One region of the Psychromicrobium ferritrahens genome, then DNA from elsewhere that is predicted to be linked to it. Evidence: riboswitches for the same ligand, from Rfam matches in the RefSeq annotation. Region 1 holds a riboswitch; the other holds the start of a gene.
What was found. Region 1 has a riboswitch for magnesium ahead of mgtA (magnesium-translocating P-type ATPase). Riboswitches for the same ligand answer to the same signal wherever they lie in the genome.

Region 1 (15,542 bases):
CGTGGCGTAAGCACTCGTTGAGGTGGCACAGAGCATCACCGTATAGGCCAGCATCACGATCGAGGAGGTCTGAGTCGCCCGATGCCCGTAACGCAGGCTGAGCATCTGCGAGACGGTGTAGATCTTGAGCTTCTGGATAGTCCCGGCGAAAGCCAAGCTGAGCAGCAGCACGCCCGCGCCAATCGCGACCACGAGCCAGAGCCCGGAGAGGCCCTTGCTGTAGCCGAGTCCCACGCCGCCCACGGTTGAGGCACCGCCCAGCACGACGGCGGCCATGGTTCCGGTGTAGAGGAATGGTCCCAGCCGGCGCCCGGCCACCAGGAAATCCGCATTGTTCTTAGTGCGGCTCTTACCCCAGAAACCGAAGAGCAACATGGCGAGCAGATAAACGATGACGATGATGATGTTGACAGTCACGATGCTCCCTAAAATTGCCCTATGAGCAACAGATGTTGTTTGTTAGGCTAAGAGGTGAGGTAGCTAACAGTCAAGGGTCGTCTGAGTTATGCACGGGATCCGGCCCCGCTCAGGAAAGGTTGTCTGGTGAAAGCACTCCCGGTTGAACCCAGCATGGCACCGGTGGCCATCGGCTCACGGATCCGGGCCGCTCGTCAGGCACAGCGGCTGACCATCGATCAGGTGGCTGAAGCCACGGGGCTCACCAAAGGATTCCTCAGTCGGGTGGAGCGGGATCTGACCTCACCCAGTGTCGCCTCCCTCGTCACCTTGTGCCAGGTGCTGTCGATCTCAATCGGAGAGTTGTTCGCGGTGCCAGAGACGCATCTGGTGCGCAGGGCGGAAGCACCCAAGATCTCGCTCGGCGGTGAAGGCATCATCGAGCGTCTGCTGACCGCCAGATCGGAACGCCGAGTGCAGATCCTCAGTGCGCAAATTGCCCCGCACGGTCGCGGCGAAAGCGAGTTGTACGCGGTGGACTGCGAGGTCGATGTGCTGCATATCGTCAAGGGCCAGTTGACCCTGATCATGACCAATGAGCGCTATCAGCTCACTGCGGGGGACACGCTGTCCTTTCCCGGTCGGGAACCGCACAGCTGGATCAACCACAGCGCGGAGCCAGTGGAAGCACTCTGGATCCTGATCCCGGCGGCCTCAGGTAACTGAGCGTTCGGCGGCTGGCTCAGCCGACGTGCACCCAGGGACGCCTGCTGACCTCGGGTTCCGCTTCGCGGAGCACCTCTCGGGTCACCGGAGCGATCTCGCCTTCGCCGACGAAGAGGAATTTGAGCATATTGGTGATCGGATTCCCCTCCGTCCAGCGGAAGTAGATGTGTGGCATCAGCCCCGTGACATCGCGGATGTGCAGCAGGATCGCGGCAATCGTGTTCGGCACATTGCTGCTGTGCACCTGGAGGACGTTGAACTGATGCCGCCGCACCCCGTGCACTTCCAAGGCCTGCTCGAAATCCGATGAATCGTCGATGGTGACTTCGATGAAAATCACTTGTGAAGCGTCCGGCAGGTGGCTGATCTCGATCGCGTGATCGATCTTGTGTCGGTACTCGGCAGCACTCTGCTTCTTCGGCTCGTGCGCGATGATCCGGATCGGACCATCCTCATTGGCTGCCAGCATTTCAAGCGCCCCGGCGTCCAAGCGGATATGAGTGGCACGTAATTCGAAGGAGCGCCGCATCCGGCTGAGCAGGCTCACGATCAGGATGCCCAGGATGAAGAGCACGGCGATCCGCAGGCCGTCTGGCCGCTCGATCGAGTTGGTCACCGTGGTGTAAAGGAACACCACCGAGATGACCCCGAAGGCGATGGTGCGGCCGCGCTGCTTCCTGCGCCGTGCCGAAAGCGTCACGGCGACCGAGGCCGAGGTGATCAGTACGAGTACGCCGGTCGCGTAGGCTCCGCCCTGAGCGTTCACATCGGCGTCGAAAATGACCGTGATGGCGAAGGCGATCACGATGAAGACCAGCACCAAAGGCCGTAGTGCTCGGGTCCAGGCCGGTGCCATGCCGAAACGCGGCAGGTACCGAGGTACTAGGTTCAGCAGCCCGGCCATCGCCGAGGCTCCCGCGAACCACAGGATCGCGATCGTGCTCAGATCGTAGACCGTGCCGAAGCCGTCTCCTAGCAGTGAGTGCGCCAGATAGGCCAGCGCCCTGCCATCGGCCTTGCCTCCGGGCTGGAACTCCTGAGCAGGGATCAAAATGGTAGTGGCCAAGCTGGAGGTGATCAGGAAGGTGCTCATAATCAGCGCAGCGGTAGTGAGCAGCTTATGAGCACCCTTGATTCGGCCAGCCGGCTTGGCTTCGCTATCTCCGGGCTTGCCTTTGATCTGAGGCATGACCGCGACGCCGGTCTCGAAACCCGAGAGGCCCAGCGCGAGTTTGGGGAAGACCAACAGGGCCACCGCGATGATCATCACCGGATTGCCGTGCTGAGTGGTGAGCGCCGTCCACCAATCACCGATCTGTAAGGGGCTCTGCGCGGCTTCGACAACAGCGAAGCCGACCACCACGGCGTTGAGCGCCAGGTAGAGGAAGACCAGCACCACGGCCACTCCGATGGCTTCTTCGAAGCCTCGGAGGAACACCGCGCCGAGCAGGGCGATCAGAATTAAGGTGATGATCACGTTCTGGCCGTGGAAGAAATCTGGCGCAAAGGGATTCTCGATCACGTGAGCCGAAGCATCAGCGGCGGAGAGCGTGATGGTGATGATGAAGTCGGTGGCAGCGAAGCCGAGCAGCGCGAGTACGAAGATCTTGCCCCACCAGCGAGGCAGCAGCTTCTCCAGCATGGCGATAGAACCTTCGCCGCGAGGGCTCTCACTGGCGACCCTGCGGTACACCGGGAGCGCTCCACCGAGGGTGACCAGGACCAGCACCACGGTGGCCAGCGGTGCCAGCACTCCGGCGGCGAGTGCGGCAATGGCTGGCTGATAGCCGAGCGTCGAGAAGTAGTCGAGGCCGGTCAGGCACATCACACGCCACCAGGACTGCGGTTTCTCGGCGGATTCGTGAGACCTCTGAGGTTTCCCAGAAGGGCTCGGCATGCCTTCGAGCAGCCAGTCCTTGAACTTCTGGCCGGCATCGCGGCGGTTGCTTTCAGGCTCGGCTGGGGGTCTGTACAGTGAGGTCACGGTGGTCCTTTCGAGGACCTGCTCGGCCCGGCGAAAGGATCGTAGCATTGGAGATCTGGGAAATAGGGCCGTCTTTACGGAATCTTTACGGGGTGCGCCGGATGGAGTGGTTGGGGTATAATCGAGGGTGCAAGGTGCCACTCGATAGCTGAGGCTCCTTCGCGGACATAAGCCAGCGATCCCAAACGTCGAGAGACGCCCCGGATCAGGACAGACCACCCCGGCCTAAGGGGTGATCCCGATTGGCTCCCGAGTTTCACCGGGTTACGACGCGAAGTGCCAAAGGTCTGACGAGGAGGGGCAAATCTCGGCAAACTGCCGTACCTCTCATCCGCTGGTGAATTCTCATCCGGTTGTGCATCCTGCTGGACGAGGGGAGAGAACCATGAGTTCTGGCCATAAACCCTGTCCTGTACGGTCTTTTCGCTGATCTGACAGTCATCAGCTGACGCTGATCAACGCTCGCCGTCCAGAGACGACTCGCCCCACCGGGGCTATTCCACGTAGTTTTCACCTTCCTTCAAGCGTGCCCTGATGCTTTCGCAGCTCCGGGGCGGCGCTTGTCGTGCTGCCGAAAAGGAGCATTCTCATGCAAACCGTCACCCGCCGCCCGCTCACTCCACCGGGCCGTGCCGCTTCCACCCCGCGAGGCCTCGGACGCCGTCGTCATCAGCAACTCAGCGAGCGCCTGGCTGAGCAGAATCAGCACCTGGCTGCTGCTGCGATGGCACCGCCGCAGGAACTGTTGAATGAATACCAGAGCAGCCTGCGCGGCCTCCCGCCGCTCGGGGTCGCTCGCGCCGAAGAGCGTTTCGGCCGCAATGAGGTCAGCCATGATCGGCCGGCACCGGCCTGGTGGCAGTTCCTCACCGCCTTCAATAACCCCTTTGTGCTGATCCTCTGCGTGCTCGCCGTGGTGATGCTCTTCACCGACGTGATCTTCGCCGACCCAGCGGATGGCCCCTCCTATAAAGGAGTGATCACCCTGGGCATCATGGTGCTGGTCTCGGTCAGCATGCGTTTCTGGCAGGAATACCGTTCTGGAAAGGCCGCTCAGTCCCTGCAGTCCATGGTGCAGACCACGACGGCGGTCACCCGGCAGAACGAATATGGCGAGCCGGTCACCACGGAACTGCCGATCGAGGAAGTGGTCCCCGGGGACATCGTGGAACTCGCTGCGGGCGATATGCTCCCGGCGGATCTGCGATTCCTGCGCACCAAGGACCTGCAGATCAATGAAGGCATGCTGACCGGAGAATCGTTGCCCACCGAGAAGAGCCCGGTGACCGCGATGGACGTGGATCAGCAGAATCTGCTGGAGGCTGACAGCCTCGGCTTCAAAGGCACCTCGGTGATCTCCGGAAGCGGTACCGCGCTCGTAGTGCACACCGGCGCCGACACTTATTTCGGCGCGATGAGCAGGGAACTGACGGGTAAGCGTCCGGAGACCAGCTTCGACCAGGGCGTGAAGAAAGTCAGCTTCCTGCTGATCAAGTTCATGCTGGTGATGGTGCCTCTGGTTTTCGTGATCAATGGGCTGACCAAGGACTGGACGAGCGCCTTCCTCTTCGGCCTGGTCACCGCGGTAGGTCTCACGCCCGAGATGCTGCCGATGATCGTCACTGCCAACCTGGCGCGAGGGGCGGTCAAGATGTCCAAGCGCCAGGTGATCGTGAAGCGGCTCAATGCCATTCAGAACCTGGGGGCGATGGACGTGCTGTGCACGGATAAGACCGGAACGCTCACCGAGGACCGAATCGTCTTGGAGCGTCATCTGGATGTGCACGGTACCTCTAGCCTGAAGGTACTGCGAATGGCGGCTGCGAACTCCCGTTTCCAGACCGGGCTGCGGAATCTGCTGGATCGAGCAGTGCTTGATGCCGCCGGGCCCGAGGTGCTCAGCGAGCTAGAAGGTGCCTACTCACTCATCGACGAAGTGCCCTTTGATTTCTCCCGACGCCGGATGACGGTGGTGCTCGACGGCGGCAGCGCTCCGCTGATGATCACCAAAGGAGCGGTGGAGGAAGTGCTTGAAGTGTGCAGCACGGTGATGCTGAAAGGCCACCCAGCTGCTTTGACGCCGGCGCGTCGGCGCGAACTGGAGGAACTGGTCGCCGGGCAGAATGCTGAGGGGCTGCGCGTGCTCGCTCTGGCCACCGCCACCGCTACCCGCCGTGAGGACTACTCGGTGCAGGACGAGCGGGAGATGACGCTGCTGGGATTCCTGGCCTTTCTGGACCCGCCCAAGGAATCTGCTGCCGCGGCCATTGCGGCCTTGCATCGGCATGGCACTCTGGTCAAGGTGATCACCGGGGACAACGAGCTGGTGGCCCGGACGGTATGCCATCAGGTCGGTATTGCCGATGACGCCGGTCTGCTCACCGGCGTCGAGCTGGAAGCGCTGGATCAGGATGAAGCGGCCTTCGCCGAAGCTGTGGAGCGCAACACCATCTTCGCCAAAGTCAATCCGATGCAAAAGGCCCGGATTGTCGAGCAATTGCGCTCCAATGGGCACACCGTCGGGTTTATGGGGGACGGCATCAATGACGCCGCCGCGCTGCGCGCCGCTGATGTGGGTATCTCGGTTGGTACCGCTGTCGATATCGCTCGGGAATCGGCTGACATCATCCTCTTGCGCAAAGATCTGACGGTTCTGGAAGCCGGGATTCAAGAGGGCCGACGCACGTTCGGCAACATCATCAAGTACATCAAGATGACGGCCAGCTCGAACTTCGGCAATATGTTCTCGGTGCTGGTGGCCAGTGCGCTCTTGCCCTTCATCCCGATGATCCCGGTCGTGGTGTTGCTGCAGAATCTGGTCTACGACCTGTCGATGCTCTCGCTGCCCTGGGACAAAGTGGATCAAGAGTACTTGGAGAAGCCGCAGAAGTGGGAGAGCAAGGGACTGGCCAGGTTCATGCTGACCATCGGGCCGATTTCCTCGGTCTTCGATCTGAGCACCTTCGCGCTGATGTGGTTTGTCTTCGGCGCTAATTCAAACGATCAGGCAGCGCTGTTCCAATCCGGGTGGTTCGTCGAATCGCTGATCTCGCAGACCCTGATCGTGCATATGATCCGCACCGGAAGGATCCCCTTCCTGCAATCCAGAGCCTCTTGGCCGGTACTGCTGCTGACCGGGGCGGTCTGCGTTTTCGCGCTCGTGCTGCCTTTCAGCGATTTCGGTCAAGGGCTGGGATTGGTGAGCCTGCCCTGGACGTATTTCCCGTGGCTGATCGGCACTCTGGCGGCTTATTGCCTGCTCACCCAGGGTGTTAAGCAGCTCTTCATCCGCCGCTACGGCCGCTGGCTTTAGCGATAGATCGAGGAAGCCGTGGTTGAGGTGCTTAGAGAGAAACATTTGATTCACATTGAGCAACTCGAGGTTGTAGCATGGGTCCCATGAATGAGCAGCGTCTTGAGGTTGGCGGCAAAGTGGGTCCGATCGACTCCTCTCGGATTCCACGTTATGCCGGTGCGGCAACTTTTGCCCGGCTTCCTCGCCTGGATCAGGTGAACCGGGCCGATATCGCCGTCGTCGGCATTCCCTTCGACAGCGGAGTCTCCTATCGGCCCGGGGCACGGTTCGGAGCCAACCACGTTCGTGAAGCATCCCGCCTGTTGCGCCCCTACAACCCGGCGCAAGAGCTGGCGCCTTTCGAAGTGGCGCAGGTCGCCGACGCCGGCGATCTTGCGGTCAACCCCTTCAATATCAATGAAGCGATCGAGGAGATTCAGCACAGCGCGCTGGAGCTGACCGCTCCTGACGTCGCCGGGCACGCGGCGAAGCTGCTCACCCTCGGCGGCGATCATACGATTGCGCTGCCGCTGCTCCGAGCGGCCGCCGAACGTGCTGGATCCCCCGTGGCGCTGCTGCACTTCGATGCGCACCTCGATACCTGGGACACTTACTTCGGAGCCGAATACACCCACGGAACGCCCTTCCGCCGAGCGGTGGAGGAAGGCATCCTGGACACCGAGGCGATCAGCCACGTGGGCACTCGTGGGCCCCTCTACGGCAAGAAGGATCTGGAGGACGACCGTCGTTTCGGCTTCGGCATCGTGACCTCTTCGGATGTCTTCCGGCAGGGGGTTGACGAGATCGTGCACAAGTTGCGGGATCGGATCGGCGACCGTCCGCTCTACGTTTCAGTGGACATCGACGTGCTTGATCCGGCCCATGCTCCGGGGACCGGGACCCCCGAGGCCGGCGGCATCACTAGCCGGGAGCTGCTGGAGATCCTGCGCGGGCTGCGCGGAATGAATCTGATCGGGGCCGACGTCGTCGAAGTTGCACCGGCCTACGACCACGCCGAGATCACCGGCGTCGCGGCCTCTCACGTAGCCTATGATCTGGTGAGCTTGCTGGCCGACGGCGTGCAACGAGCCAACCACCCGGAGACTGAGGAGCAGGGACGATGAGCGATGCCAGAGCAGAGAACGTCGAGCGCGGAGTCCGCAATGGTGGCGATCTGGTGGTTGAGACCCTGCACGCTCTGGGTGCCAGGACGGTGTTCGGCATTCCGGGGCAGCACGCCCTGGGGCTCTTCGATGCATTGAGTCGCTCAGAGCTGGAGTTCGTCTCTTCGCGGGTGGAGAACAATTCTGCCTTCGCGGCGGATGGCTACGCGCGGGCCACCAACGAGGTCGGAGTGCTCTTCCTTTCCACCGGTCCCGGCGCGCTGACCTCGCTGGCCGGCCTGCAGGAGGCCTACGCCACGGGAGTGCCGATGATCGTGGTGGCCAGCCAGATTCCGTTGGATGGCTTAGGTGCGCGTCGTAAGGGCATGCTGCATCAGCTCGACGATCAGAAGGCTTCAGCCGCCAATGTGACCAAGAGCCAGCGGCTGATTCAGCACGCCTCCGGTATTCCAAGCGCGATTCAGGATGCCTGGACCGAGGCGGTCTCCTCCCCGCAGGGCCCGGTCTGGATCGAGATTCCGCAGAACGTGCTGTTGGACCCGGTGCTGGTGCCCCAAGTGGAGGACGCGCTCGCCGAGCCCTTTGACAATCCGCCGCGTGTTGAGCTGGTCCGCGAGGCGGTCAAGTGGCTCGCCAAGGCTGAGCGGCCCGCGATTGTGGCCGGTGGCGGCACCCGGCGCGGCCACGCTGAGGCTTCTTTATTGTCGATTGCCGAGAAACTCAAGGCACCTGTGGTTTCCTCGCCCGGTGGCAACGGGTCTTTCCCCTGGACGCATCCGCTCTCCTTGCAATCGTGGGTCGAGGATCGCTTCGTCACCGAAGTGCTTGAGGACGCCGATGTACTGGTGGTGGTCGGTTCCTCCTTGGGAGAGGTGACTAGTAACTACTTCACTCTGGAGCCGCGTGGTCGGATCATCCAAATCGACGCCGAGCCCCGAGTGCTGGAATCGAATCGTCCCGCATTGGGGATCCGAGCCGACGCCGGGCAGGCCCTGGAAGCGATCGACCAAGCACTGAGCGCCGAAGTGCTTGCGGGCCGGGTCTCCGACTGGCACGGCGAAAGCCCGGAATCAGTGGTGGCGGCAACGCTGGCCAAGGTGATGGCCAGGTTGGACGGCCAGGACCTGAGCAAAGAGCGGCAGTTCATGGCCGATATCCGGGCCGCCGTCCCCGACGATATGCAGACCTTCTGGGATATGACGATCGCCGCGTACTGGGGCTGGAGCTGCTGGGACGCCCGGGCTGGCGAGTTTCACTCAGCCCAGGGCGCCGGTGGTCTAGGCTATGGATTCCCGGCGGCCATCGGCGGCGCCGTGGGCCTGGCTGTGCAAGGCAAGCCGAGCCGGGTGCTGGCGGTCTCCGGGGACGGTTCGTCGATGTACTCGATCGCTGAGCTGGCAACCGCCAAACAGCATAACGTGCCGGTGACCTGGCTGATTGTCGATGACGGGGGCTACGGCATCCTGCGGGAGTATATGGTCGGCGCTTTCGGCAAGGCCACGCACACCGAGCTGGCCAGGCCCGATTTCGTCAAGCTCGCTGAATCCTTCGGGGTGCCGGCGCGAAGGGTTGAGGCCTCGGCAGTGCGTCAAGCCTTGGAAGAGGGCTTTGCCGCGGAGGGGCCCAATGTGATCGTGGTGGAGACTCTGCTGCAAATGTTCGCCCCGACTCATATGTGAGTGGTGTGCCCGGCGCGAGCTGGATCGGCTGGCACTCCTTTATGTGATCTTTTTTGATTCTAATTGACGTATTACAATCAACTATGAACATTGAGCGATTGCGCCTGACCATGGCTTCCCTGGGGCCGCTTAATCCTTTGCCGAATGTAGGCAAGCCTTTGGAAGACCCTTACCAGATCAGCGGGGACGTGCCGCCTGAGATCATTGAGAATTCTCGCTACGGCCACCCCGCGACACTGCACCCCTACCAATTGCAGGATCAGTATTCCAGGCAGCTCAATGACTCAGAGCAGACCGTCGTCACCCTAGAGAACGATCACCTGAGGGCTCGTTTCCTGCCCGAATTGGGTGGCCGTCTGTGGGAACTCATCGATAAAAAATCCGGCAAGAACCTGCTGCACACCCCGGAGCAGATTCAGCTGGGCAATCTAGCCTTGCGCAATGCCTGGTTTGCGGGCGGTATCGAATGGAATATCGGCACCCGAGGGCATTCTCCGACTACCTGCTCACCACTGCACACTGCGTTGCTCACCACTCCGGAGGGCCAGGAAGTGCTGCGAATGTGGGAATTCGACCGGCTCCGTGAGGTGATCTTTCAGATCGATGCTTGGCTGCCAGCGGATTCCAGGTTCTTGCAGCTGGCCGTCCGGGTGACCAATCCCAATCCGCAGGCCGTACCGATCTACTGGTGGAGCAATGCCGCCGTGCCGCAAAGCTCGCAAACCAGGGTAATCGCACCGGCGAGCACTGCCTTCGCCAGCGACTATCAGCACGGCATCAAGCGAAAGACGCCGCAGAACCTCGAAGGAGTGGATTGCACCTGGCCCGCTCGGAATTCCAGCGCCGCCGATTATTTCTTCGACCTGGCTCCGGGGCAACGCCGCTGGATCGTCGCGAGTGATGCCCAGGGAGACGGCCTGGCCATGCTTTCCAGCTCCAGATTGCGCGGACGCAAGCTCTTCGTCTGGGGTGAAAGCCAGGGCGGCCACCGTTGGCAAGAATGGCTCACCCCGCGGGGCGGTCACTACGCGGAGATCCAGGCCGGGCTGGCCCAGACTCAATTCGAGAACCTCGCCCTGCCCGCCGGAGAGTCCTGGTCCTGGCTGGAATGCTATGGCAATGCGGAGTTGCAGCCAGAGCAGGCGCAGGGTGAGTGGGACGCCGCGGTGCGACACGCTGAGCAGCGGCTCTCGAAGGTATTACCGGAGGAAGAACTGGAAGCCAGCTATCTCCGATGGCGGTCCTGGGCTGAGCTTCCTCCGCAGCGCCAGCTGCTCAACGGTTCGGGGTGGGGAGCTTTGGAAGCTGAACGACGTCGTCGTGCCGGCGAGCCATGGCGGCTGCCGGGCGTTCCCTTTGCCAAACAGACCTTGGGCGCTGAACAGGCGTCCTGGCTACGACTTCTCGAGGAAAGAACGTTCTCCGGGGCGAATAGCTATGTCTCCGGGGCATCGTGGGCTCAGTTGCTCGCTGAGGCGGAGGGGGACGCTGCGGCCATCGCCTTGCATCGAGGCGTTCTGGCTCAGGGAAAGGGAGAACACGCCGCAGCCGCTGAACAGTATCGTCGGTCGATCGAACTCCAGCCGAGCGCGCTGGCCTGGCGAGGACTCGCCATCGCTGAGAACAACCCGCGGCATTACCTGGCAGCGTGCGCACTTGAGCCGGAGCAGCAGCCTTTACTCACCGAAGCGTTGACCGCGTTGCTGACGGCGGGGGAGAGCCAGCTGGCTGGGCAGCTTCTCGAAGCCTCGGGCTTGTTGGCAACCGCGATCGCAGGCCGAGGAAGGATGGCCTTCTTGGCGGCCCAGATCTTCGCGGAGACGGCGCGAAGCCAGCAGGCAATAGCGATCCTGAAATCCGGGCTCTCGGTAGCTGATATCCGCGAAGGGGAGAACTCGATCGCAGAACTGTGGCAGCGAGTCCTCCCCGGCGAGCCGGTGCCAGGCCACTATCAGTTCACCATGTCCTGAACTCGTAGTCCGCTCGGCGACGGCCTATTCGGCGAGTGACTGCTATCGGAGGCTACTCAGCTCTCCACGCTCGTCGGAATAACTCCGGGCCTTGTGAGGTTTGAACTTTTGTATGCAAACGTATGGATAAAGGGGATGCGATGAAACGCAAAATCGTCGTCGTTTCAGCGGGTTTGAGCTCGCCGTCGTCGAGCAGATTACTGGCCGATCAGCTGCACGCTGCGAGTTCCGCCGAGCTTACCGGCCTGGGCGAGCAAAGCGAGGTGCAGGTCGTGGAGCTCCGGGACCTTGCGGTGGACATCGCCCACCATCTGGTCACCGGTTATGCGCCTCCCGCGCTGCAGGAAGTGATCGACGGTGTACAGCGGGCAGACGGCATCATCGCCGTCACGCCGGTTTTCTCGGCCTCCTTCAGCGGTTTGTTCAAGTCCTTCTTCGATCTGATTGACCCCAAGTCCTTGGACAGCACTCCGGTTCTGCTGGGAGCCACCGGGGGGACAGCGCGGCATTCCCTGGTCATCGACTACGCATTGCGGCCTCTGTTCAGCTACTTCAGGGCCGCGGTGATTCCGACCGGCGTCTTCGCCTCTCCCGACGATTGGGGCGACGCTCGGCTGGCTCAGCGGGTCAATCAGGCAGCAGGTGAATTTGCCGAGGTAATTCACCGCACCGCACCCAAAGATCCTGCCGCCACGATGGAATCATTGCCTTTTGAGCAGCTATTGGCCAATATCAACCAGCAGAACTAAAAATCTCACGAAGCCTCGTGACATTTCTGTCGCTGGGTACGACTTATCGGTGAAGGGGCAGACAAAGCCCCGCGATGATCGGTATTTTGACACCCCAAGAGGGTAGTGAGCGAGTGAATAATGGGTTTCTTCAGCTTCTTGATTCTGGGCTTGATCGCAGGCGCGATTGCTAAGTTCATCCTTCCGGGAAAGCAGGGTGGCGGCTGGTTCGCCACGCTCATCCTCGGAGTGGTAGGAGCTTTCCTGGGAGGCTGGCTCGGCGGGTTGATCTTCAATCAGCCGCTCACCGAGTTCTGGTCCCTGGCAACTTGGATTCTGGCCATCGTGGGTTCTGTCATCGTGCTCGCGGTGTACGGCATGATCACCGGCCGCAAGCGCGCCAATAGCTGAGGTCAGTTTCGGGTTGATACGGCTCGCAGATGTCTTATCAACCAGAGTGCTGAGGGGGCCCGATCATCAGATCGGGCCCCCTCAGTGATTCAGCGAACTACTCCGAAACTTTCTTCCGCTTCTTACCGTCCAGCAGCAAGGCCAAGCCGATGGCCAGTAGCCAGATGTCTTTGGCGAGCGCGGTGCCTTGCTGGGTGGGCCGGATGCCGTCGGCTTCGGTCATTCCAGGGGTTTTCAAATACAGATAGACCATCGACCCGGCAAAAGCGGTGAGCGCCAAGCCGACGAGCCTGCTCGGCAGGAAGGGGGTGAGCAGCGAAGCGCCCAGCCCCACCTCGCTGTAGCTGAGCAGCTTACCGAATTTCTCGGCTTCCAGATCCGCCAGCTGGGGGAAGGCATTGAGCGCCAGTTTTTGCAGTTGCCCAGCATGCTCGGCGTCGAGATTGAGTTTACCCACGCCGGAATTGAGAATAAAAGCGCCGCTCGCTAAACGCAGTGCCAGATGACTCAGCCTGATTGCCATTGCTGTTTCTCCTCTTTCGGTCGTCGTAGTCTCGAACTTAGTGCTTGCCGGAGCTAATTGCCAGAATCGTCGGCCCCCGGCTTGGACTAGGTCATCGCTTCAGTAGTTAGGCTTCGGTTGCCCGCTCGGCGTCTGGAGAGCCTGCGATCAATCGCTGAGGCGGCCTGCGAGATCAGGATGTTCAGGCCGATGTAGATCACCGTGACGATCAGGTAGGTCTGCACCAAGTGGCCGGTGGAGGCCACCAGAACGCTGCTGGCCTGTTGCAGTTCGCCATAAGAAACCACATAGCCCAGGGTGGTGTCTTTGAGCAGGATCACCACCTGGGCGATCAGTGCCGGCAGCACGATGCGAACGGCTTGCGGCAGTACGATGATCCGCAGAGCCTGAGCTTTGGACAGGCCGAGTGCGATGGCGGCCTCGTTCTGTCCCTTGGGCAGAGCGAGCACCCCGGCTCGGAAAACCTCGGCGATGGTGGCACCCGAGCAGATGCCGATCGGAATCACCAGCTTCCAGAACACATCGGGGTTCACCCCGTAGTTGGGTAACCCGGACATGAAGATATAGATGATGAGCAGCAGTGGCACGGCACGCAGGAACTCGATCACCGCGGTGCACGGCCAGCGCAGGAACTTCGCTTTCGACAGCCTGCCCAGTGCCAGGAACAGGCCGAGCGGCAAGGCGATCACCGCTGCCCCCAGCGCGGCCAGTGCGGTGTTGCCCAGTGCGCTCAGCAAGTACGACCAGCTGCTGGAAGTCCTGAATTCCGCCCACTTGGAGGGTGCCAGCTGCCCGCTGCGATAGAACTGAGCATAGGCCAGCACCAACAGCGTGAGGGTCAGCAGGATGCTGATCGCGGTCAGCCAGCGGACTCGACGTCGCGCCCTGGGCCCCGGGGCATCGAAAAGCGCGCTCATCGTTGCACCCGGAACTTCACTTCGAGTCGTGAACCGATCGCCCCGGCGCCGAGCGCAATCGTCGCATAGATCACCGCGGCCACCAGGAAGGTGGTGAGCCCGAGAGCTTCTTTGTTATTGATGAAACTCACCTGCGCGGTCAGATCCATCACGCCGACCACCCCGGCCAAGGAAGAAGAGAGCAGTACGCCGATGAACAGGGTCACCAGCGGCTGCACCATGGAACGGACCGCCTGGGGAAAGACCACTTCCTTCAAGACGCCGAAGAAATTGAGCCCGATGGCCCGCGCAGCCTCGATCTGCCCCGGCGGGATGGCATTGATGCCGGTCCGGAATACCTCGCAGCCGAAGGCCGCGCCCACCAAGATCATCGCCAGGATCACCGAGGGCAGATAGTCGATGGTGACGCCGATCTCCGGTAAGCCGTAGATCATCAGGATGAGCAAGGAGACCAGTGGGACATTGCGGAAGATCTCCACGTAGACCAGTCCGACGCCTCGCAAATAGCGCACCGGGCTGACCCGGAAAGTGGCGAGCACCGCGCCGAGCACTATGGCTCCCAGGAAGCCGAGAACGGTCAGCTGAGCGGTGAGCCACAGCCCCTGACCGAAGTTCCCCGCGTACTGGGTGAACAGAACCTGCACGGTTTACTCCACGGTGGGAGGCACTGGAGCTTCGGTGGTTCCGGTCTTGTCACCTATGGTGGCTAGCCAGAGTTTCTTCCAGGTGCCGTCCGCGATGATCTTCTTTAGCCATTCGTTGACGAAAGCCTTGGCGTCCGTGCCTTTGGTCAGGCCGATGCCGTAGTTGTCCTTGGGGCCGAAGGGGTCACCGACGATCTTGACGTCCTTATTGGCGGTGATCGCGTTGAGCAGAAGGGTCTGATCGATCACATAAGCATCGGCTCGGCCCTGTTGCACGGAGGCCAAGGCCTGAGCATGATCCGGCAGAGCCAGGATCTTGGCCTGCGGGGCTTCTTTCTCGAGCAGTGTCACACCGGTGGAGGAGGCCTGGGTGGCCACCGTCTTGCCGGTCAGATCGGCCAGCGACTTAATGCTGTCATTCGTCGATTTCACCAGGATCGCGGCCTGTGAAGAGTAATAAGGCCCCGCGAAATCCACTCGCTCCTGCCGCTTGGGAGTGATCGAGTAGGTGGCGAAAATCGCATCGACGCTCTTATTGGCCAGTAGATCCTCACGGGTGTCAACGGTCACCTGATCCAATTTGGTCTCCGGCTTGCCCAGGATGTACTTGGCCAGCAGCTGACTCAGACCTGCGTCAAAGCCGATGGCCTTGCCCTTCGCCGGGTCCAGCAGGCTGAACAGCTGCGATGTCTGGGTCCCGCCGACGTGCAGCACACCGTTCTTCTTGATCTGGCTCGCCCACTGGTTCGCTGAGATGGTGGCGTCGTCCGCGGTGGCGCCGGCGTTGATCAGATCGTCGTACTGTGAGCCGGAGCTGCTCGGGTTACCGCTGCTGCTATCGGAGGCCTCCGGGCTGCAGGCAACCAGGCCAAGGGCTAAGAGCGCGCCCAGGGCGGCTACCGCAGTGGGCGTCTTCGTCTTGTTCAACCAGCTCATCGCTATGCTCCTGTTCGCCGCTTTCAACGTCCACCCAGCATAGTCATCTGAGAGCCGACTCGTGAAGAAGCGGCAGGAGCATCGTTAACATGAGGAAATAGCCCCTCCAGCGGCGAGGTCCGTGGGAGAGCGCCGCCAAACATGGCAGCATGGTTTTGATGAAACTGACAAGAGGCCAGAGCGGTCAACGCGGCATTCCCATGCCTCTG
Region 2 (15,542 bases), on a different contig from region 1:
CTCGTTGAGTACAAAGGAGAAGTCCTCGCCACCGGGCAAGGGATCCGCCATCAGGTCGAAGCGCTCCGGGCCGAAGAGCTCCTCGATGACGCCTCGGGCGAAGGCGAACTCGGTTTCGTCGTTTACCGTGACCGGGTACACCCGCTCAAACTGGACTTCGGCCTGTAAACCGTGCGCCGCCGCAATACCTTTCATCAGCTGGACGCTGAGCGCTTCGGCTTGTTCACGACTCCGGGCGCTAAAGGACCGCACCGTGGCGTCGAATTCGGCGCTGTCCGGAATGATGTTCTCTTTGCTGCCGACGGCGATCCGACCCACGGTGACCACTATCGGTTCGAAGATATCGAAGTGCCTGGTGACCATGGTCTGCAGGGCGAGCACCGCCTCGCAGAGCGCCGGAACCGGATCGTTCGCCCGGTAGGGCGTGGAACCGTGCCCACCCTGACCGATGAATTTCACCCGGAGGTTATCCGGAGAGGCCATCAGGGTCTTCGGCTTGCCACTCCAGACACCTAGCGGGTGCTTATCCGACATGACATGGAGGCCATAGGCCGCATCAGCACGCTTGCCGGTGACGTCGAGTAGTCCTTGCTCAATCATCGGCTCAGCGCCGCCCGGGCCCTCCTCCGCGGGCTGGAACATGAAAATCACATCGCCGGCCAGCTGATCGCGGATGGCGTGCAAGATCTTGGCCGCGCCAACCAGCCCCGCGACGTGCAGATCATGACCGCAGGCGTGCATCGCCCCGTTGGCCGATCTGAAGGGGACGTCCACTAACTCGACCACTGGCAGGCCGTCCATATCCCCGCGAAGCAGCACGACAGGCCGGTCATCCGATTGAACCGCGCCACCTCGTAATACCGCGGTGATCGAACTGAGCCCTTCACCGAGGGTGATCTCTAGGTCCAGCGGTTCGAGGGCTTGCAGGATGCGCTGCTGGGTTTGCGGCAGGTGCAGGCCGATTTCCGGGTTCTGGTGCAGCTCCCGGCGCAGCGCGATGATCTCGTCGGCGAAGCCTGCGGCAAGTTCCTGGGTTTGGGTCGTCATATTCCCCAGCTTATATTCCCGCCCCAGTTCGCGGCTGAGACTCCTTCCCAGCACGCTGTGACAGATAGAGCCGGAATACTGGCTTCATACCGACATGATCTGTCACAGCGTGGGGGTGAGAGGGGTCAATCGCCCTTGACGTTGATGATCTGTCGCAGGGTGTGCTTGATCCGCACCAGCGGCTGAGCATCCTGCATCACCGTATCGATGGGCTTATAGGCCTGCGGGATCTCATCCACAAAAGCCTCGGTATCCCGGAACTCAATACCGGTCATCGCCTCTCGCAGCTGCTCCAGATTGAAGGTCTGGCGTGCCTTGGACCTGGAGAACTCTCGGCCCGCGCCGTGTGGAGAGGAATTCAGCGACATCTTGTCCCCCAAACCCTCGACAACATAGGACGCAGTGCCCATCGACCCCGGAATCAACCCGGGAACTCCGGGCTCCGCCTTGATCGCGCCCTTGCGGGAAAGCCAGACGGACTTACCGAAGTGCGTCTCCCGCTCGGTGAAGTTGTGGTGACAGTTGATCCGCTTCTGCTCCTGAACCGGCTCTCCGGCCCATTCGGAGAACTGGCGCAACACCCGATCCATCATCTCCTCACGGTTGAACAGCGCGAACTGCTGCGCCCACTTCAACTCCCTGATGTACTTGCTGAACTCCGGCGTCCCCTCCACCAAATACGCCAGGTCAGGGTCAGGCAGTTCAATCCAGTACTGCCTGGCGATTCGCTGCGCTTCCTTGATATGGTGCTGCGCGATCTTGTTCCCCACACCCCGGGAACCGGAGTGCAGGAAGAGCCAGACGGCGTCGTCCTCGTCGAGCGACACCTCGATGAAGTGGTTTCCGCTCCCCAGGGTGCCCAGCTGAAGCTCCCAGTTCCCGGCGTACTCCGCGGGGTCGAACTCCGCCTTCTGAGCGAGCGCTCGCAACTGCTCAATGCGCGGTGCCGCGGTGGCAACCAGCTTGCGGTTGTACTTACCGGCAGACAGCGGAATGGCGCGCTCAATCTGCTCGCGCAGCGTCTTGCGGTCCTCCGGCAGCTGAGAGGCGGTGAACTGGGTTTTGACGGCGATCATCCCGCAGCCGATATCCACACCCACCGCCGCGGGGATAATCGCCCCCAGGGTAGGAATCACGGAGCCCACCGTGGCCCCCTTCCCCAGGTGTGCGTCCGGCATCAGAGCCAGGTGCGGGAAGATGAACGGCATGGCCGAGGTGACTTCGGCCTGTTCCATCGTCTTCTCGTCGATGATGGAAGCCCAACTGTAAAGCTTGCTATTGATTTTCTTCATGAGTCTTTCCTAGTGATTCCTTGGATGAGTTCTTCAAGGTTCGGAACCGCTGGCCAGCTGATCCCCTTCAGTCCTTGAATTACTGGACTGAGTGGGCAAAGAAAAAGCCCCGAACCTGTCTGGTTACGGGGCGCGATAGCACAGAGCTAATTACACCGGTAACCCGAACATTTGCGGCTCTTCCTGCCGGAAGGCACGCAAAAAGCCATCACGGTGTAGTTGTTTCACGAAGCTGGAAACCACGGTGCTGCCTTTCTGCTCGGGTTGAGCGCTCCTGTCTGGAGCACCAGGCAACAATAACAGGCGATGGTCTCTGGGGGAAGGGACTGTCCATGGAACGGAGGGCTGAATCCATCGCGTGGCAGGATACTGATATGCAAACCGTGCGCAGCTGGGCCCTTCCGGGAACAGCCTTGCTGCTCGGCGTCCTCAGCCTGTTTTCCGGTCTGCTGCCCTGGCCGGAATTCCTGGTACTCGCCGAACGTACCGTGCCAATTCTGCTCTTCGTGGTGGCCATGACGGTCGTCACCGAACTAGCCGACGACGCCGAAGTGTTCCAAGTGCTGACCTCCAAGCTGGCGCTGTGGTCCAGCGGGGCCGGGCGTCGAGGCAAGGTTCTGCTGCTCTGGCTGATCGTGGTCGCGCTCTCGACGCTGAGCACCGTTTTCCTGTCCCTGGACACCACAGCGGTTCTGGTCACCCCGGTGGTCGTGCTGCTCGCCTTACACGCGCGAATTCCACCCTTGCCCTTCGCACTCACCACTGTCTGGCTGGCCAATACCGCTTCCTTGCTCTTACCCGTTTCTAATCTGACGAATCTGCTGGCACAACACGCCCTGGCGATGACCCCCTGGCAATTCGCCGGGCTGCTCTGGGCTCCGGCGCTACTCGGCGTGGTGATCCCGGTGAGCTTCATTTGGCTGCTCTTTCGCTCCAGATTGCAGGGGAGCTACCAGCCTCCGGACCCCGACACCGCACCGGATAAGCCGCTCTTGCTGATCAGCGGCTTCACGGTTGCACTTTTGCTGCCGGCGTTGGTGAGCGGCCTGCCAGTGGAATATCCCGCCTTGGTCGCGGCAGCTCTGCTGATCTGCGCTTTTCTTCTACGGCGTCGCAGCTCCTTGAACTGGCGGATCTTGCCGGTGAAACCGCTGCTGCTCACCATTGGCTTATTCCTCGTAGTGCAGACCCTGCTGGTGCACGGTCTGCCGAAACTCTTAGCCGGCGCCGCCGGAGAAGGTGGGGGTCTGGGAGATTTACTGCAACTCAGCACTCTAGCCGCACTCACCGCGAACGCGGCCAATAACCTGCCCGCTTATCTGGCGCTGGAACCCACCGCAGGAAGTCCATTTCGGTTGGCGGCCCTGCTGATCGGAGTCAACCTCGGCCCTTTGATCACACCCTGGGCGTCGCTGGCGACCTTGCTCTGGCACGAACGGCTCAAAGCCCTGGGCATCTCAGTGCCCTGGTGGCGTTTCGTGCTGCTCGGACTGGTGCTGACTATTGTGCTACTGCCCTTGGCGGTACTGGCTCTCTGGCTGAGCGCCGGATTACCGGGGTAAGGCTAATCTGTGCGGGTGAAGCCAGCTTGTCCGGTGAGGCCAGTAGCTGAATCACCGGGCAAAGCCGTTGTCGGGGTGCTGTGCGACGATATAAAAATGCACGCCTCAGTTCATCAGAGATTCTGGCGCCCAGCTGGAGCTTATTCTTTGAATGCCAGCATCGGCGTGCTGCGCCGTAGCAGCTCCGATCCTTGCATGCTCTTCCATGAAGGTGCCTGGTGGCTGGCTTTCCGTGCTTCCGGAAACGCCGTCAGCTTGCGCTTGCAAGCCATCGAGGGCGGCGTGCAGGCCAAAGCCTTCGGCCCGGGTGCCGAGACGGCGTTGGAAGCCCTGCCCGCTCTCCTGGGGGAGAACGATGACTGGAAAGAATTCGATTCAGCAACCTTCCAGAGCTCACTCCCTCCGCTGGTGCGAGAGGCCCGACGTCGAAATCCGGGGGTGCGATTACCTGCCACCGGGAGGGTGATTGATTCGCTGATTCCCGCCGTCTTGGAGCAGAAAGTCACCGGCCAAGAGGCCTTCCGAGGCTACCGTCTGCTGATCCGCTGGTACGGCTCCGAGCCGCCAGGCCCTGCACCAACCGGATTGCGGCTCGCACCGAGTCCCGAAGAGTGGCTGAAAATCCCCTCCTGGGATTGGCATCGCGCGGGAGTCGGACCACAGCGCTCGGATACCTTGATGCGTGCCTTGAAACGCTCAACGGGCTTAGCACGGCTTGGCCAGGCCGAAGCAGCAGCCGCCAGCCAGGCGCTGCAAAGCATCCCGGGGATCGGGGTCTGGACGGCGGCAGAGGTATTGCAGCACAGCCACGGCGACCCGGATTCGATCGCCGTAGGTGATTACCACCTCGCCGGATTCGTGGGAACCGCACTCACCGGAACCCCGGTGGAGGACGACCGAATGCTGGAACTACTGGAGCCGTGGCGTGGCCATCGGCAACGAGTGGTGAGATTGCTCTATCTCTCCGGGACCGTGAAGGAGCGGCATGGACCACGAATGAGTGTGCGGGATTATCGTAAAATTTGAATTTTCAAGGAGTAACATGACCATCGCTATTCGTCGCTATGCGGACTCGGACTGGACTGAGATCTGCCGGATTCACGATGCTGCTCGACTCGATGAACTTCGGCCCACGGTGGGTCTTGAAGCCTTTCTCAAGCTGGAATCAACGTATGAAAACGAAGAACTCTTCGCAGGCGAGGTCTGGGTTGCTGAGTTGGACGGCGACGTCGTCGGTTTCATCGCTCATAACGATGAGGAGATCACCTGGACCTATGTTGATCCGCAGCACTATCGACAGGGCGTGGCCAGCGCTATGCTGCGACACGTACTAGACCGGGCCAAAGGTCCGATGGAACTGGAGGTACTCGACGGCAATGAGCACGCCCGGGCGGCCTATGAAAGCGTCGGTTTTGTCTGGACAGGCACCACCACCGGCAAATTGGCGGGCAATGAGTCCTTCCAAGCCACCGGTCATACGCTGCGGTGGACGCCACCTGAACTCTAGGGTTTGGGGTCCAACAATCGAGACACGGAAAGCTCGTCTTTCAGCGCACGCACGAAGCACCATAAGCTGACTCGATGAGCACCGTCCTGCATCTCGCCGAAGCCTCCCGTTGGAAGGCCGCCCAAGATCACGCCACTGACTATCGAGAATCCACCAAAGGGCACAGTCTCGACGAGATCGGTTTCATCCATGCATCGACGTCGGCCCAATTGCCTCGGGTGGCTGAATTTCTTTATTCGGATGAGCAGATCGATGTAGTGCTCCTGGTGATCGATCTGGCTGCTTTGGCTGCTTCAGGGGTGGGTGTCCGTTGGGAAGACGGCGGCAATGGCGAACTCTTTCCCCATCTCTATGGCCCGCTGGCAAGCTCGGCAGTGCGTGCCGTGCTGGCTGTTAGCTTTGAAGGTGGACGGTTTCAGCTACCCGATCTTTCTGGCTTCCAGGTGCTCGCCGAACCCCCGCACCCGCTGACAGAGGATGACTCGGCGTCCCGAAGCTCTAGCGGTAGGCTTGAGGTTATGAGTGATCTGGTGAACCTTCGAGCTACTTTTATCCCTAACGACGGCGAGCAGTTCCGCGTGCGCCTCGCCCTCGACATCGCGATTGAAGAAGTCGTGAAAGAACCGGGATGCCTGCGCTATGAAGTCACCGAGGATACCCCGGAACGCATTGTGCTCACCGAGCAGTGGGAATCCGAAGAGGCCTTGGCCGTGCATGGAAAAGGCTCGGCCGTACAGGACCTCAACGAATCGTTGTCCGCCCTGCTGGCCGAGCCCGTCAAGCTCGATAAATTGCCCTAGCTCGCGAGCCTATATCCCGCTCTGCCTGAGCCGAGCTACTTCTTTTCAGCTTCTGCCTTCTGCGCAGCAACCGCCGCGTGCACCTCGGTCATGTCCAGCCCTTTGACGGCGATAATGACCTCTTCGAGCTGACTCGGGTTCAAAGCACCGGGCTGCGAGAAGACCAGAACCTTTTCGCGGAAAGCCATCAGGGTCGGAATCGAGGTGATATTCGCCTCGGCGGCGAGCTGCTGCTCGGCTTCGGTATCGACTTTGGCGAACACGACGTCGTCGTGCTTCTCCGAAGCTGCGGAGTAGGTCGGAGCGAAGCGCAAACAAGGCTGGCACCAACCCGCCCAAAAATCGACCAGCACAATATCGTTGCCCTCGACCGTGGGGCCGAATGTCTCACCAGTGATGTCTAAAGTCGCCATATCCTCAGCCTATCTCTTGAGGGCCCCGATCCGAACTTGTGAGGATTGGGAAAGAGATGGGCGCTATCTCTTCAGGATTTCCCGCACAACGTTCTTCACTCGGCTCATATTCCAGCCCGACCCCGTCGAGTGTGTAGATCTACATCTTAAACGCCGTCAAAAGGTGCAGATCTACACACTCGATGGGAGTGAATCGCTTCAGTCCAGGGCTACCGGCTCGACGATGATCCAGCGTACCGAAGTCACCCTGGGCTCCAGGCTCAGCCTGCTGACGGCGGCCTCCAGCAGCCGATCGTCACGCTCTTGCGCGGAGAGCTCTGCCGCTATCCGCACCTCTCCCGGCGTCGAGGTATCAGAGGACTGCACCGACCGCAGCCGGAACTCGGGCAGGCTGACCGCGTGCACGATCAGGGTCCGCAGGTGCGCCTCGGCGTCCTCGGCGCAACGGACTTCGAAAAGGTAGTCCACCGAGACCGGCTCGCGTCCGCCGTCGGGAGCTTTATCCATTAGCCGACCCAGCGGCCTTAGCAGCATATTCGCCAGCATAATGGCCACCGTGCCTGCCGCCGCCAACGCGAACTCACCCGCTCCGGCGAGGGCTCCGATCGCAGCTGTGGCCCAGAGGGTTGCCGCGGTGTTCAGCCCGGTCACCGAGGCACCTTGTTTCATAATGACGCCGGCACCCAGAAAGCCGATGCCGGAGACGATCTGCGCGGCCACTCGGGTGGGGTCGGCACCCGGACCGTTGAAGCTGTAGGCGCCGAAGATCACGAAGAGAGTGGCGCCCAGGCTGACCAGGGCATTGGTCCGCAGGCCGGCCAGCCGGGCCCGCCACTGCCGTTCGAAGCCAACTAAGGCACCCAAACCCAAGCCGCAAAGAATGCGTAGGATCATGTCGAAGAATTCCATCTGTCCACCTCCGGAATACACCAGGACAGCGCGAGAGACTCGGGCGCACACCAGATACGCCCAGAAGAATTGAAGTCACCCCCACGTAGAGCTTTGGCACTGCGCGACGTATCCGAAACCAGTCGGAAGCCACTTGGGACCGCCCCTTAAGCCGAGGCGGCCTGTCCTGATCTTGGGCATCTCTCGATGTCGTCAGATCAGTGGCCTATGTTCGCGCAGGAGCCTCGCCTAACGAGGTGCTGCACTTTCAGTGTGACCCGGAAACCTTGACTCAGTCAAACCGGGGTGCCGTAAAAAATTAAAACGAGTGCGGAGATCTGCCTACTTTGAGGGCTTCAAAACCTGCAGATCTCCACACCCGGCGGGTTCAGGAGGCCTGTGAGACTTTCACCATATTGCCCGAAGGATCCCGGAAGGAGCAGTCGCGAGGACCCCAGGGCTGATCCGTCGGTTCTTGCAGCACCTCGCCGACGCCCGAGGAACTGACCTTCTCAAAGAGCGCGTCCAGATCGTCGGTACTGAACATCACCATCGGCAGCACCCCCTTGGTGAGCAATTCCTGCAGCGCATCGCCGTCAGCCTGAGAACGTCCGGCGTGCGGGGCGGAGAGCACGATGCCAAGCCCTGGCTGAGCCGGGCTGCCCAGGGTGACCCAGCGGAATTCGCCATGGGCGACGTCGTTGAGCACCTCGAGGCCCAAGCCATCCCGGTAAAACCCGAGAGATTCTTCGACATCGTTAACGGTTACATGGGCATATTCAAGTGAAATAGTCATGTCTCTGAGCTTATTCAGCCTGCACGATAGACGCTTCTCGATTCCTGCTCGATTCCAGTACCGGCTTAGCGGTGGGTTTGCTCCGCTGCGGGTTCCGCTTCCGAGGAGGCCTGGTGTTGATCTTCGCCACGCAGGCCGGTATGACCATTACAGCGCGATGTTCCCGAGAGCGATAGGCAGTGGGAGTCTCACCGGTGATCTCGGTGAAACGCGCACTGAAAGAACCCAGGGATGTCGCACCGACAGCCATGCAGGCGTCCGTCACGCTCATTCCATTGCGCAGCAGAGCCATCGCCCGCTCAATCCGGCGGGTCATCAGGTATCCGTAGGGCGTCTCACCATAGGCTGCTTTGAACTGCCGGGAAAAGTGCGCCGGAGACATCAGGGCTCGCCGGGCCATGGTCGGCACATCGAGAGGCAGGGCATAGTCCCGATCAATGAGATCGCGCGCCCGACGGAGGTCAGCGAGAACCGCGAGCTCTTGGGGCGTCATATGAAAAAGCTTACTACCCGATTGTTCTCCCCCTCGAGCGCGGACCTCCGTGCTCGGCAGCGCCACTTGCCAAGGATTGAACAAGTGTTTAGCATATTGAACGTGAGTTCAATCAAGGATGTCGGGCCGCCGCACGAGGACCTAAGCACCCCGGCCAAAATCCGGGATGCCGCCGTCCGATGCTTTGCCGATTCCGGCTTCCAGAAGACCAGCGTTCGCAGCATTGCGAGCGCAGCAGGAGTCAGCCCGGGGTTGATCATCCATCACTTCGGCAGTAAAGACGGCCTCCGTGAAGCATGCGACGAGTTCATCCTCAACAAGGTACTGACGAAGGCGAACGAAGAGTCGAGCTTGCAGGGTTTTCAATCAGTGCTGCAAAATCACCTGAACAACCCAGGCGAATTCGATCTCGAAGTCAGCTATCTGCGACGCGCGGTTTCTGAGGACTCTCCGATGGGGCACAAGGTCATCACTCTGGTGATCGACGAAACCGAGGCGGTGATCCGCGCAGGCATCGCGGACGGGACGATGAACCCCTCCTCGGATGCTCGGGCATTGGCGGTGTTCGTGGCGATGACCAGCCTGGCGATGCTCACCATGTCGGAGCAGATCAACGAAGCACTGGACGCACCGGGGTTCAACCAGGCGATGACGAATCGAATAGCAATCCCGGCGCTGGAACTCTTCACCCACGGACTCTACGTCGACGACAGCTACTTAAAAGCCGCTCAAGAAGTCCTCTCCTCCACCTCTAAAGAAAGTAACAGGCCATGAGCCATCTCTCCTCCGCCGAAACAGCGCTCAATGAAAGGGCGCTCAACGAAACGGCTGAGCCCGCCAACAGCGCTGATTACGCCATTCAAGCCCATCAGATCACCAAGAAATACGGCTCGCGGCTGGCTTTGAACGGTGTCAGCTTCACGATGCCGAAAGGTACCGTTTTCGGCGTCATCGGACCCAACGGGGCAGGCAAGACCACCACGATGCGAACCTTATTGGACATCGTCCGGCCCACCTCGGGCCAGGCCACTGTACTCGGCGTCGACCCGCGCCAGGCCGGGCCCGAGCTGCGTCGCAGAATAGGTTTCCTGCCGGGCGAGCTCATTCTCGATGGCCGCAGCACGGGCCGCAAGCTGCTGCAACACTACGCCGATATCTCCGGGCCAGTATCCAAGGGCTACTTGGAGGAACTCGCCGAACGACTCGGTCTGGATCTCAGCCGCCCGGTGCGCAAGCTCTCCAAGGGCAATAAGCAAAAGCTGGGCATTGTGCAAGCCTTTATGCATAAGCCGGACCTGCTGGTGCTCGACGAACCAACCAGTGGCCTGGACCCGCTGATGCAGCAGGTCTTTTTGGAGCTGGTGGCTGAAGCACGGCAAGCCGGGCAGAGCGTTTTCCTCTCCTCCCATGTGATCAGTGAGATCCAGCAGGCTGCCGATGAGGTGGCGATTCTGCGGGACGGCAAGATCGTCACCATTTCCAGCGTGGAAGAGCTCCGGGCTTCGGCGATCAGGCATCTGAAACTGGTCACCACGGGCATCTCATCCGATGAGTTACGACAACGGTTGGAGGCCCTTGAGGGGGTCGGCAATATCAGCGTGCACTCCAACGCCAACGACGTCGAGGCCAAAGCCACCCTGATCGGCGCCGTTCAACCGGTGATTCAGGCGATCTCCACTTTGCCTTTGCGTGACCTGGTTCTTGAAGAGCCGGATCTTGAAGAATCCGTGCTCAAGCTCTATTCCTCAGATTCGAAAGAGACAGTACGATGACCAGCACAACGGTTGAATTACGACGCGTCCCGCTACCACTTTTCAGCAAGGCTCTCACCGATTCCTGGCGCTCCTTAATCGGCTGGATGATCGGGCTGGCAGCAGTTATCTCGCTGTATTTACCGCTCTATCCCTCCATTGGCGGCAATGCCCAGATGAAAGGCTTGATCTCATCGCTGCCGCCTGAACTCACCAAAGCCATCGGCTATGACGATATTGCCTCTGGCGCAGGCTATGTGCAGGCCACGATCTTTGGTCTGCTCGGCTTCCTGCTGGTATCAATTGCGGCAATAAGTTGGGGAGCTGCCGCCATCGGCGGAGATGAAGAAGCCGGCCAGCTTGAACTCACCTTGGCGCACGGCGTCACTAGAATGCAGATCGTGCTGGAACGCTATGCCGCGATGGCGCTGCGCATTGTGATCCTAGGCGCCTGGGTCTTCGCCCTGATTGCGCTGTTCAATGGGCCGGCAGAAACCACCTTGGACGTGGCCAAGCTCGCGGGTAGCAGTGCGCTTTTCACCGGCCTGGGCCTACTCACCGGTTCGGCAGCGCTGATGGCTGGGGCGATCAGCGGCAGACGAATCTGGGGCATCGGAGTGGGCGCCTTCGTCCCCGTGATTGGCTATGTTTTCAACGCCGTCGGCAATCAGTCGAAGGACTTGGAGTGGTTGCACGCGCTCTCACCCATCAGCTGGGCTTACGCCGACAAACCGTTGATCAACGGTGCCAATGGTTGGGCACTGCTGGCCTTGTACGGCATCTCACTGGTGATGGCGGCCGTGTCAGTGATGGCGCTACGGCGCCGCGACGTCGGAGTCTAAGACCTCGACTCCGCAGCCCTCCGGTGACGGCTAGTGATCGCTGGCCGCCACCGCGAGGTGCTTGCGACCGAGTAGCACGACGACGATGCCGATCACGATGGCGAGGGCAGCGGCAAAGAAGGGAACCTGCTCGCCGAAGTGCTCCCCCAGCTGCGCAGCGATGAAAGGCGCGAGTGCCCCGCCCAGCCAGCGGACGAAGTTGTACCCGGCACTGGCCACCGGTCGCGGAGCGTCTGAGACGCCCATTGCCAATTCGGTGAAGAGCGTGTTGTTGATGCCCAGCAGCGCACCCGAGATGACGACGAGAGTGACCACCAGGGGTATCGAGTGGCCAGCGGCGAAGCCCAAGCCGAGCAACACTAACCCGAGCGCAATCAAGGTGGCGACAATAACCCGAGTGGTGCCGAACATCCTTTGCAGCACGGGGGCGACGAACACCGAGGTGATGGCTAAGCAGACACCCCAGCCGAAGAAGACCGTGCCAATACCGTAGGCATCCATACCGAGAACGAAAGGTGTGAAGGCCAGAATGGTGAAGAACCCAAAATTGTAGAACAGCGCGCTGCCCGCGGTGAACCGCAGACCCTTATGCCCCAATGCCAGTAGCGGATCCCGCAGCCGGGTTTTCACCGCGGGCGGAGTCATTTTGGGCAGCAGCGCCATACAGGCAATAAAGGCAATCGCCATGGCGGTGGCCGTTCCGAAGAACGGCGCCCGCCACTGCCAGCCGCCCAGCAAGGCACCCAGCAACGGCCCGAGAGAGATGCCCAGGCCCAGAGCTGCTTCATAGAGAATGATCGCGGTAGCTGTCCCGCCGCTGGCGACGCCCACGATAACGGCGAGCGCGGTGGCAACGAATAAGGCATTGCCCAGACCCCAGCCGGCCCGGAAACCCACCAACTGGCCGACGCTGCCGGAGAAACCGGAGAGGGTGGCGAAGACGACGATCAGAACCAGGCCGATCAGCAGGGTTTTCTTGCCGCCGATGCGAGACGAGACCCAACCGGTGAACAGCATCGCAACGGCGGTGACCAAGAAGTAGCTGGTGAAGAGTAACGACACCTCCGAAGGACTCGCTTGCAGATTCTTGGCGATGGCCGGCAGGATCGGATCGACCAGTCCGATGCCCATAAAGGCGAAAACAGCCGCAATGGCAGTGGCCCACACCGCAATCGGTTGCTTGAGCATTGAGACTTTCTCTTCGTGGAGGATTTCTTCAACGGATTCCACACTCTGATGAGTTGACACTGGTATTTCCCTAGTTTCCCTGAGTAAATGTGCTGTTGAGTTGGGCGATGACCGGAATGGCTGCACGGAGGCATTCTTGCTGTGCAGGACTCAGCCGGGCGAGAAGCTCTGCCATCAGTTCGTTACGGCGCGTATTGCTTTGCGTGACGATCTCACGGCCAGACTCACTCAAACGGATGACGACGGCTCTTGAATCCTCCGGGTCGGTGCTCCGTTCCAGATAGCCGAATGTTTCAAGCCGTTTGATCGCCTCGGTAGCGCTGGGAACCTTCATGCCCAAGTTGGCGGCGATCGCGCTGACCCGCAGGCCGTCGTCGGCAACCATATTCAAGAGACTGAGTTGCGCCGCGGAAAGCTCGGCTTCGACATCGAGCTGGCGGACGAAGTACACGCTCTGGCGCAGAGAGTCCCGATAGTCCGCAGCGAGTTGAAGCAGCTCAGTGTCTTTTCCGTTCATACTTAGGTAGCCTAACAGTTAGGGTGCCTAAGTACAAATTGAAGCACTCATCGTAGGATCAGTTCTCGCCATCCTTATGGGAGCTAGCTCCCACGTTCAATCTGGCTCCTGAGGTGAAGGCCACCCAATCAAAGTCGGAGTGAGTAACCTAACTTCTGCAATCCTCGAATTCGGCAATCTCTAGAGACAGTTAACTTATTCTTGGGGACATGACTCAAGACCAATGGAGTAGGCACTCACAATGGCCAATGCTTACTGCTGCGCTACTTTTCCTCGTGGCATATTCCATCCAAGTCATTGCCAACCTTCAACCAGATCAAGCAATCGCAATAGAAATCATTATCGCAATCACTTGGGTGGCCTTCGCCGTCGACTACATCGTAGCCCTCTGGCTAGCACCTAGGAGGGGGCGTTGGTTCCTCAGAAATCTTCACGAACTAGTTATTTTGATCTTGCCCGCTCTTCGCCCGTTGAGATTGCTACGCCTACTTACCCTCATACGAATCCTTCAAAGATCGGGAGGAAATGCTCTTCGTGGTCGAGTCGTCAGCTACGTTCTCGTATCAGCTACGCTCCTTATTTACGCCGGAGCATTAGCTGTACTCGATTCAGAAGAAAATACCCCTGGTTCTAATATCACGAATATCTGGGATGCTCTTTGGTGGGCAGTAACCACAATAACCACCGTCGGTTACGGAGATCATTATCCGATTACCGCTATCGGGCGATTGGTTGCTGTGGGACTGATGATTGGCGGCATCGCAGTTCTTGGTGTTGTCACTGCTTCCTTCGCTTCTTGGCTTGTCGAGCAGGTCGCCGTGGAGACCGAAGCCGAGGCAGCGGCCGCGGAGGAACCTCTTAGGGAACAAGTCGCCTTATTGGGACAGCAGATCGAACTGCTCAGAAAAGAATTAGAAAAGCCCAAAAATCCCTGATTGATTTTGTCCTGCCAACGGATGTCACACGATCAATGCTTTGACCAACCCAACGCAAAAGGTCCTCATCTCCTTGAAACAGGAGATGAGGACCTTCGTACTCGGTGGCAGATGAGGGATTCGAACCCCCGTAGGCGTTGCCAGCTGATTTACAGTCAGCCCCCTTTGGCCGCTCGGGTAATCTGCCATGAGTGACTCCCCAGTGGGAGCAAGACAACTTTACAGAACAACTGGCTAAGAATCGAATCGCCACCGATTTTGCCGGAAAACCGGCCTAGGTATCGGCGTCATTGATCTGTCGAAGGATCCGTTCTTCAAACCTCTTGGCCTGTTCCGGGGTCAGCTGCCGCAGCGCAATCGCCCGGGCCAGATCTTGATGCACACCAGCTATCCGTGTCGTTGGGCTGGGGGTTGGGGCAAAAGCCGTCATCGCAGCGACGGTGGCAGCTGCGATCATGGTTCCAGCCGCAGCTTTAGCACCTCGGACAACATATCGGCGAGCTTTCGACACCGTCCCACTCCTTTCCCTTCGTTGATAAGTACTACTCTTGCGGATCGAGTTTTGTTCCGACTTCGGAAAACCTAGATAACTGCTTTGAGTGCCTCAGCAGCCGGTGATCAGTCAGCGGCCGGATGGTTCGTGACAATCGCCGCGCGCAACCTCCCCCATCGGGAGAACGGGAGCAGAGTCCAAGAGGGGGTTATAAGCTGGTAACCAAGCAATTCGTCATCAAATAGGAGGAATCATGGCGAGCGATTCAACATTCGACGTGGTCAGCAAGGTCGACAAACAAGAAGTTGCCAACGCCCTGAACCAGGCTCAGAAGGAAATCGCCCAGCGCTACGACTTCAAAGGCGTGGGCGCAGAAATTGATTTCAGCGGCGAAAAGATCCTGCTCAAGGCGAATTCCGATGAGCGAGTCAAGGCAGTACTGGATGTCTTCGAAAGCAAGCTCATCAAACGCGGCATCTCGCTCAAATCCCTCGATGCCGGTGAGCCCTACCCCTCCGGTAAGGAATACCGGCTGGAGGCCTCGATCAAGGAGGGCATCGCTCAGGACGTCGCCAAGAAGATCAGCAAGCTGATCCGCGACGAGGGCCCCAAGAGCGTCAAAGCGCAGATCCAGGGCGACGAGCTACGGGTCAGTTCAAAGTCACGCGACGATCTGCAAGCCACCATGACTCTCCTGAAAGGTTTTGAGGACGCAGATCTGCAGTTCGTGAATCTGCGCTGAGCCTTCTCACAGCTAGCTCCCGGGGTGAGGCATTGAAAGTGTCGGAGCCCCGTCATAGGCTCAAAGTGAGATGACATCTGTCGTCAGGAACTGGAGCGAATATGTCTGAGTCTGAAATTCCGGTCGGAGCGCCGTGCTGGATCGATCTGATGACCTCCGATCTGGAGAAGTCCAAAGCCTTCTACACAGCTCTTTTCGGCTGGAGCTATGAGACCGGTGACCAGGAGAAGTACGGCGGCTACGTGACGGCGTCCAAGGACGGCAAGATGGTGGCCG

Region 2: linked by a shared signal. The riboswitch ahead of ABDK06_RS05580 (MgtC/SapB family protein) and the one ahead of mgtA (magnesium-translocating P-type ATPase) in region 1 are both predicted to bind magnesium.

Annotation. Positions count from the first base shown of each region.
Region 1 covers NZ_JBDLLW010000003.1:236,138-251,679, reverse strand. Annotated here, with positions in the region: gene ABDK06_RS13195 (sodium:solute symporter family protein) at 1-375, opposite strand, end outside; gene ABDK06_RS13190 (cupin domain-containing protein) at 544-1,122, shown strand; gene ABDK06_RS13185 (amino acid permease) at 1,139-3,106, opposite strand; M-box (ykoK) riboswitch at 3,240-3,411, shown strand; gene mgtA (magnesium-translocating P-type ATPase) at 3,696-6,419, shown strand; gene speB (agmatinase) at 6,506-7,525, shown strand; gene ABDK06_RS13170 (thiamine pyrophosphate-binding protein) at 7,522-9,204, shown strand; gene ABDK06_RS13165 (DUF5107 domain-containing protein) at 9,288-11,174, shown strand; gene ABDK06_RS13160 (FMN reductase) at 11,315-11,923, shown strand; gene ABDK06_RS13155 (GlsB/YeaQ/YmgE family stress response membrane protein) at 12,044-12,313, shown strand; gene ABDK06_RS13150 (hypothetical protein) at 12,411-12,836, opposite strand; gene ABDK06_RS13145 (amino acid ABC transporter permease) at 12,923-13,753, opposite strand; gene ABDK06_RS13140 (amino acid ABC transporter permease) at 13,750-14,397, opposite strand; gene ABDK06_RS13135 (glutamate ABC transporter substrate-binding protein) at 14,401-15,333, opposite strand; gene ABDK06_RS13130 (cell division protein PerM) at 15,492-15,542, shown strand, end outside.
Region 2 covers NZ_JBDLLW010000001.1:1,191,729-1,207,270, forward strand. Annotated here, with positions in the region: gene ABDK06_RS05540 (M20 metallopeptidase family protein) at 1-1,047, opposite strand, end outside; gene ABDK06_RS05545 (RtcB family protein) at 1,173-2,339, opposite strand; gene ABDK06_RS05550 (ArsB/NhaD family transporter) at 2,714-3,901, shown strand; gene ABDK06_RS05555 (DNA-3-methyladenine glycosylase family protein) at 3,998-4,927, shown strand; gene ABDK06_RS05560 (GNAT family N-acetyltransferase) at 4,944-5,408, shown strand; partial or broken gene ABDK06_RS05565 (DUF952 domain-containing protein) at 5,483-5,782, shown strand; gene ABDK06_RS05570 (putative quinol monooxygenase) at 5,927-6,208, shown strand; gene ABDK06_RS05575 (thioredoxin family protein) at 6,244-6,621, opposite strand; gene ABDK06_RS05580 (MgtC/SapB family protein) at 6,820-7,530, opposite strand; M-box (ykoK) riboswitch at 7,603-7,773, opposite strand; gene ABDK06_RS05585 (VOC family protein) at 7,898-8,305, opposite strand; gene ABDK06_RS05590 (helix-turn-helix transcriptional regulator) at 8,316-8,798, opposite strand; gene ABDK06_RS05595 (TetR/AcrR family transcriptional regulator) at 8,901-9,572, shown strand; gene ABDK06_RS05600 (ABC transporter ATP-binding protein) at 9,569-10,570, shown strand; gene ABDK06_RS05605 (ABC transporter permease subunit) at 10,567-11,391, shown strand; gene ABDK06_RS05610 (MFS transporter) at 11,422-12,579, opposite strand; gene ABDK06_RS05615 (MarR family winged helix-turn-helix transcriptional regulator) at 12,650-13,096, opposite strand; gene ABDK06_RS05620 (potassium channel family protein) at 13,345-14,031, shown strand; tRNA gene ABDK06_RS05625 (tRNA-Tyr) at 14,137-14,218, opposite strand; gene ABDK06_RS05630 (hypothetical protein) at 14,306-14,542, opposite strand; gene ABDK06_RS05635 (YajQ family cyclic di-GMP-binding protein) at 14,778-15,266, shown strand; gene ABDK06_RS05640 (VOC family protein) at 15,368-15,542, shown strand, end outside.